2 regions of the Lysinibacillus sp. FSL L8-0312 genome follow, and region 1 is predicted to be linked to the other one. Evidence: predicted binding sites of a transcription regulator. Region 1 holds the regulator's gene; the other holds the start of a gene.

The links. Region 1 encodes LexA, which represses DNA repair genes until DNA is damaged. Its sites were predicted from a motif close to CGAACATATGTTCG; they were not measured.
Region 2: parE (DNA topoisomerase IV subunit B) is a predicted target of LexA. The motif match lies at 1,693-1,706, and genes of this name have one in related genera.

What each region holds. Positions count from the first base shown of each region.
Region 1 covers NZ_JBBOOV010000001.1:4,474,632-4,478,438, reverse strand. Annotated here, with positions in the region: gene MHI22_RS22285 (GNAT family N-acetyltransferase) at 1-457, shown strand, start outside; gene def (peptide deformylase) at 726-1,301, shown strand; gene MHI22_RS22275 (YneB family resolvase-like protein) at 1,340-2,005, opposite strand; gene yneA (cell division suppressor protein YneA) at 2,002-2,316, opposite strand; gene lexA (transcriptional repressor LexA) at 2,483-3,100, shown strand; gene MHI22_RS22260 (gamma-glutamyl-gamma-aminobutyrate hydrolase family protein) at 3,211-3,807, opposite strand, start outside.
Region 2 covers NZ_JBBOOV010000001.1:922,997-926,803, reverse strand. Annotated here, with positions in the region: gene MHI22_RS04735 (spore germination protein) at 1-101, opposite strand, end outside; gene MHI22_RS04730 (HesB/YadR/YfhF family protein) at 254-544, opposite strand; gene plsY (glycerol-3-phosphate 1-O-acyltransferase PlsY) at 564-1,166, opposite strand; gene parE (DNA topoisomerase IV subunit B) at 1,726-3,702, shown strand; gene parC (DNA topoisomerase IV subunit A) at 3,699-3,807, shown strand, end outside.

The DNA.
Region 1 (3,807 bases):
TAGCTATATGTCTGATGAAACGGTGATGCATTATATGCCTGAAGGAGTTTTAACGGAAGAACAAGTCCAAAAATTTATAACAGAAAATAGCGCGGATCAAGCTAAGCATTTTGCCATTACTTTACGCGATCAACCAGAAGTTATTGGTCATTTAGTTTTTCATCGATGCTTTGGCGAACATACCTATGAAATTGGATGGGTATTGAATCCTGCTTATCAGCAACATGGCTATGCATCAGAAGCTGCTCAAGCCCTATTAGATTATGGATTTTCCAAATTGAAGCTTCATAGAATAATAGCAACATGCCAACCCGAAAATATAGCTTCTTACCGAGTGATGGAAAAGATCGGTATGCGGCGTGAAGGATTTTTTAAAAAATGTATACCGCATGGTGACAATTGGTGGGATGAATACTATTACGCAATCTTGCAAGAAGAATGGCATAGAACTCTATAAAATGACCGTGTTACATAGTAACAACATTTGGTCATTCAGTAAAAAGAGTATAAAATAAATGGCTAACACTTCAGACAAAACGGAGGGATAAACCTGAGGAGTATGATCAAAATGTTGAGAAACAAATTAGGGATAACCAAAGCTATACTTACGAAAGAATGCGGTGTTGTTAGACAGACAATTAATTGTATTGAAAATGATAAGTACGAGCCATTAGCTTTGAACATGGCTAAAGTCCTCAATAGCCGTATTGATGAGGTGTTTATGTATGACTAAATTTCTTCCTGATTCGATCATTACCATGAAAGATTTTGTGAAAGAAGACTCGGTATTATTACGAAAACAAACCGAAGAAGTGACGACACCCTTAAACCAAGAGGATCGAAATACTTTATTAGCTATGCTGCAATATCTCAAAAACAGCCAAGATCCAACGCTAGCAAAAAAATATAAGCTTCGCCCTGGAACTGGGTTGTCTGCAAATCAAATAGGTGTAGACAAACGAATGTTTGCTGTACTATTTGATCATAATGAAATGGTGTTTATCAATCCCAAAATCATAAGTCATTCCCTCAATATGATTTATTTACCTGATGGAGAAGGCTGCCTGTCGGTTAATCGACCTGTCCATGGTTTTGTGCCAAGATACGAGCGTATTAAGGTCAGAGCATATGACATTGATGGTCAAGAATTCATCTTGCCGTTTCAGGGCTATGGGGCGATCGTTGTCCAACATGAAATCGATCATTTAAATGGCATAATGTTTTATGATCGAATAAATAAAGAGTATCCTTTTCAACTACCTACTAACATCATCATCGACAGTTTGGCTTCCTATCAATAGCATTTTTTACTGTGAATAAAAAAGATTAGCAGGCGATATTATTTGCCTGCTAATCTTTCTTGATGTTCTTGGAAGCGACGATGAACAGTCGCTTTACTTACTTCAAAGCCCAACCCTCGAAGCGTGATCGAAATTTCCTCAAAGGTAAATCCACGTTTGCGTAGCTTGACAATTTCATCTACAGGTAGATCCTTTCGCTCCTGCCCATAGGGATTCCCTCGGTTCGATAAATTATTTTCAGGACGATAGCCATTTTCTACAGCGCGTCGCATGCCTCGACGTATTTTAGCATTATGGATTCTTCGTTGATACTCCTCCACGATTGCTAAAATCTCAAGCAGCATCGTGTCCATTTCATTTAGTTGAACGGGTCCTGCATCGCGCATGGAAAAAACATCTGTTGCTGATTTTTGCAATAAATGCAACACAGCCATCCTTGCGTTCCCACGTCCTAATCGTGTTTCATCTTGTACAAAAAGGGCATTAATTCCCTTTTCTTTAATGAAATCAAGCATTTCAAGCAAGCCATCGCGTTCCACATCATAGCCGCTATGCTTATCCTTAAATACACCCTTTACCTCATAGCCTTGCTCTCTAGCGTAGCGCAGCAACTCTTCCTGTTGGCGCTCTAATGAGGAGCTTTGTGTTTCTTTTTCAGTACTTACACGGCAATAGACAACAGCCGACATTTGTTTATTCATCATTGTTCAGTTCTCGCAATTTCGATAGTATGGATGGGATTGGCTTGATCACCCAATACAGGAATAACTAGAGACTTTCCTGCCACAATTTTAATATCTGCTAATTCATTTTCTGTTTTGACCAGCTTAATCCAATCATCTGTACTCATCTTACCACGGTATTGCTCTGCTAACGACCACAAGCTATCCCCATGTTCAATTTGAATTTCTGCGTAATTAACATCTCCTGGATCAGTGATGTAAAGGTATCCTGCAAATAATAGACAAGCTCCTAATAAAATGGAGATATGTGTATTTTTCTTTAACCATGTCATAGTTACAACCCCTTTTCTAGAATGTTTGTTCGGAATGTATGTTCTCATAATAAAGCGAACAAACGTTTTTGTCAAACACTTTTCGAACCTATGTTTGCATACATGTTCGCATTCTGTTATACTATCAAATAAGAAGAATGATATTAGAAAAAAGAGGTGAGCACTCATGAAAAAAGTTTCGAAAAGACAAGAGGACATTTTGGCTTTTATTAAAGAAGAGGTACGAGCTAAGGGATATCCACCATCAGTACGTGAAATCGGGGAAGCAGTCGGACTTGCTTCAAGTTCAACTGTTCATGGTCATTTAGCTCGATTAGAACAAAAGGGCTTTATTCGTCGAGATCCAACAAAGCCACGTGCAATTGAAATTTTAGAGCCTGAAGAGTCTATTCAAAAGCAGCAAGTCATTCATGTACCACTTGTGGGGAAGGTAACTGCTGGTTCCCCAATTACTGCTATTGAAAACATTGAAGAATATTTCCCATTACCAGATACGTATGGCACAAGCGAGGATCAGTTATTCATGCTAGAGATTATGGGGGAATCTATGATTGAAGCAGGAATTTTAGACGGCGATTTAGTTATTGTGAAGCAAAAGGCAACAGCTAATAACGGAGATATTGTTGTAGCCATGACAGCAGAGGATGAAGCAACGGTCAAACGTTTCTTCAAGGAAAAAAATCATTTCCGTTTACAGCCTGAAAACTCATCTATGGAGCCTATTATCGTCGATCAAGTTTCTATTTTAGGACAAGTTGTAGGACTATATCGTCGTGTACATTAATCATTTAAAGTAGGTTTTGAGGATTATGTGTTCCTTCTAAGAGCATGTATCCTCTTTTTTACGCAAAAAAAGAATCCATATATGGTTGGATTCTTTGTACAGTCCCCCTGCTACGCTTCCTTTTTGAATTTTAAGCTAGCTTCAACAAAGGCTGAAAATAATTTTTGTGCAGGCTCATCTCCTGCTATAGCTAGTTCCTCGGGATGCCACTGAACAGCCAAGCAAAATGGCAACTCTTCATGAACAACTGCTTCGATAATGCCATCACTCGATTTTGCTGCTACTTTTAATTTCTCTGCTAATACATTAACTGCCTGATGATGAAATGAATTTACCGCTATTTTCTCTTGTTGTAAAATGGTCGCTAATAAATTCTCCTCCATAATTTGTACATAATGAGTAGCTACAGCTCGAGCAGATTGCTGTACATGCTTGAGCAGCTTAGTACTAAAATGGTCACTATCAATATCCTGAAATAAAGTACCACCTAGTGCTACATTTAGTATTTGAATGCCTCGGCAAATACCCAAAATAGGCATCTTTCGTGTGAATGCCGCTTCAATTAATGCTAACTCTACCGTATCTCTTGCTGGATGAATTTTCCCTAGTTTTGGTGCAGGCTCTGCCCCATACAGAAATGGATGCACGTCATAGCCTCCAGATAACAATAAACCATCTGTAAGGGATAGAATTTGTGTGGCATCCTC
Region 2 (3,807 bases), 3.6 Mb from region 1:
CCAAGCGCCTGTTCAATGATTTTTTTATTTTTAGCTAGGGATGTATACAACAAATCGTTTGTATGGGATGGGGAGGTATCGATATTGTTAGACATAGACATGTGTTTTCCTCCTCAAATATACGCTCATTATTTATAGAGTGGACAATTTTTTGGAGAGATAAACGAGGTGAGGGTGAAAATCTAACTATTGGCATGATGGAGCCAAATAAAAAAACAGTCTATCCTTTCATGGACTGAAAGGATAGACTGTTTTATGTACGATAGTCATATTGCAATTCATCATTACTAGCATCAACGTCAACATGTAAGTTGTGATCGTTAAAGAACCAGAGATCTTTCTCATCAATGTAATAGGTTACATCATCAACCACTGTCTGTACGCCTATAGCAATAGGTTCTTCACGAGTCATGCCAAGTGAAAAACCTTCATGAAAAGGACTAGAGCCACCATAGCGTGCATAAAAACGAATCGTATCACCTGGTTCTACTTCCATTTCGTGTTTGAACCACTGGAGTGCTTCATCTGTCAATGCAATGTTCATTTCGAATGCTCCTCTCTTCCTAAAGCCATTTTACCTTTGGCTCAGTGCCGTTTTTAATACGTGTAATATTGGCACGGTGACGATAAATAATAAAGGTAAATAAAAAGGCTACCAAGATGCCTAATGCAAAGTCACCCGTAACAAAATAATAAACGATTGCATAGATAAGTGCTACTAAAGCGGCTATCATCGATGTTAGGCTGACGATCTTTGTGATTTTTAATGTCACAATAAAGGTAATAAATAATAGGACAAAGAGTGGCCACGAATAGCCTAATAAAACACCTGCGGATGTTGCCACTGCTTTTCCACCACGGAAATTGGCGAAGATCGGAAACATATGACCGATTACGGCAACAAGACCAAGTAATAAGGGATGCAGTGTGCTGTCAGAGAAAACGGGAAGTGCTACTAATAAAACCGCAGCTGTTCCTTTGAGCACATCCATTACGGTTACAACAATACCTGCTTTTTTCCCTAATGTTCGGAATGTGTTGGTTGCACCAAGATTACCGCTCCCGTGTTCACGAATATCGGTATTATAAAAAATTTTACCTATCCATAATCCAGAAGGTATAGAGCCGATTAGATAAGCACATAAAATAATAAGTCCATTGATCATAGCTGGACTCCTTTCATTCATAGTCCATCACTTGGTACTAATAGTTTGTAACAAGTATTTTACACTTTTTCTTGCTAATCTACAATGTTATGAAGGAGATTTCATTAGGAGCCTTGAATTCAATACAAAAGAAAACCTATTAATAAGGGGTAGGCTTTCAGACATGAGATTCTAGAAAGTGAAAAAAAGCCTTTATAAAAATATAGGCAAAAAGGCAATTTTGTCAATCCTTCATTCCTTTGGTAGAATAGAAGTCTAACTTTATCCAGTTTAACCGTAATAAACATTGTAGCGTTTACACTGAACTAGATTCTATGTATGCTGAAACTAAATCGGCTACTACGCGTCAAACGTTTATGGATACTAGTAGCAGTCTGCCCTGCTTAAATACCAATTTTAAGCAACTGTTGCAGATGTTTACTATTGATAAAGATGATCAAAACTGTGAGCAAATTTTAAAAATTTAATGGACCTGTCGCTAGCTATTGACAGGAAATGCTATTATTATTAGGATGAGAACATAAATAGAACATGCGTTTGTTTTTTGGAGGGGAATTTTTTGACGAATAAACAGTCAACTAGCGTTTATAATGATGACGCTATACAAGTATTAGAAGGATTAGAAGCGGTACGCAAACGACCTGGCATGTATATCGGTTCAACGGATGGCCGTGGACTTCATCACCTTGTGTATGAAATCGTAGATAATGCGGTGGATGAAGCACTGGCCGGCTTTGGATCTCATATTATTGTCACAATTCATAAGGATCAAAGTATGAGTGTGCGCGACTTTGGCCGTGGGATGCCAACAGGTATGCATAAAATGGGTAAACCTACCCCTGAAATTATTTTTACGGTGCTACACGCAGGTGGTAAATTTGGACAAGGTGGTTATAAAACAAGTGGTGGCTTGCATGGTGTAGGTTCCTCTGTAGTTAATGCACTATCAACATTTTTAGAGGTGACGATTCATCGTGATGGTAAAAAGTATCGTCAGCGCTTCGAGCATGGTGGACATCCTGTCACAACACTTGAAGAAATTGGGCAAACGAAGCAAACAGGTACACTTGTTCATTTCCTACCAGACGAAACGATTTTTTCTGTCACAAAATTCAATTATGATACGTTAGCAGAACGTTTACGTGAATCAGCCTTTTTATTAAAGGGCTTAAAAATTGAATTAATCGATGAGCGCGAGGAAGGCAAACAAGATGTATTCTTTTATGAGAATGGCATTGAAGCTTTCGTTGCGTATTTGAATGAAGAAAAGGATGTTCTTCATCCTGTGAAATATGTAGAAGGCATACAAGATGATATTGAAGTAGAATTCGCTTTCCAATATAACGATGGTTATTCAGAAACGATTTTGTCATTCGTTAATAATGTACGTACTCGTGATGGCGGCACACATGAAACGGGTGCAAAAGCGGCATTGACGCGTGTATTTAATGAATATGCAAGAAAAATCGGCTTGCTAAAGGACAAAGATAAAAACCTTGAAGGGACAGATATTCGTGAGGGTTTAGCAGCAATCGTGTCTGTTCGTATTCCAGAGCATTTATTACAATTTGAAGGACAAACCAAGGGCAAGCTTGGTACAAGTGAGGCTCGTTCAGCCGTAGATAGCGTAGTGTCAGAGCAAATTTTGTATGTGCTAGAGGAAAATGCAGAGTTATCGGCTTCTCTTGTACGTAAAGCAATCCGTGCGCAACAAGTAAGAGAAGCGGCTCGTAAAGCGCGTGAGGACGCTCGGAATGGCAAGAAAAGCAAAAAAGGTAGTACGATTCTATCAGGCAAATTAACACCAGCTCAGTCTCGCAATGCGGCCAAGAATGAGTTGTATTTAGTTGAGGGTGATTCTGCAGGTGGTTCTGCCAAACAAGGTCGTGATCGTACATTCCAAGCGATTTTGCCTTTGCGCGGTAAGGTCATCAACACAGAAAAAGCCAAGCTACAGGACATTATGAAAAACGAAGAAATTTCAACAATTATCCATGCGATTGGAGCAGGTGTTGGCACGGATTTTGCTGTGGAGGATTCAGCCTACGATAAAGTAGTGATTATGACCGATGCGGATACGGACGGGGCACATATTCAAGTCTTGCTCTTAACGTTCTTCTATCGTTATATGCGTCCACTCATTGAAGGAGGCAAAGTCTATATCGCTTTACCACCACTTTATAAGGTATCAAAAGGTACTGGTAAAAAAGAAGTGATTGAATATGCTTGGACAGAAAACGATTTACAAAAGGCCATCCAGAAAGTTGGAAAGGGTTACATATTGCAGCGCTATAAAGGTCTTGGTGAGATGAATGCTGACCAGCTATGGGATACGACAATGAACCCTGAGACACGGACATTAATTCGTGTCACAATCGAGGATGGTGCACGTGCAGAGAGACGTGTCACGACGTTAATGGGTGATAAAGTAGAACCGCGTCGTAAATGGATCGAAGCCAATGTTGACTTCGGTATGGAGGATGATTCAAATATTTTAGAAAATGAATTCATCCAACAAGAGGAGGACCAAGCATGAGTAGTACAGAAAAGTTTCAAGATTTACCGCTAGAAGAAGTGATGGGTGATCGTTTTGGTCGCTATAGTAAATATATTATTCAAGACCGCGCGTTGCCTGATGCAC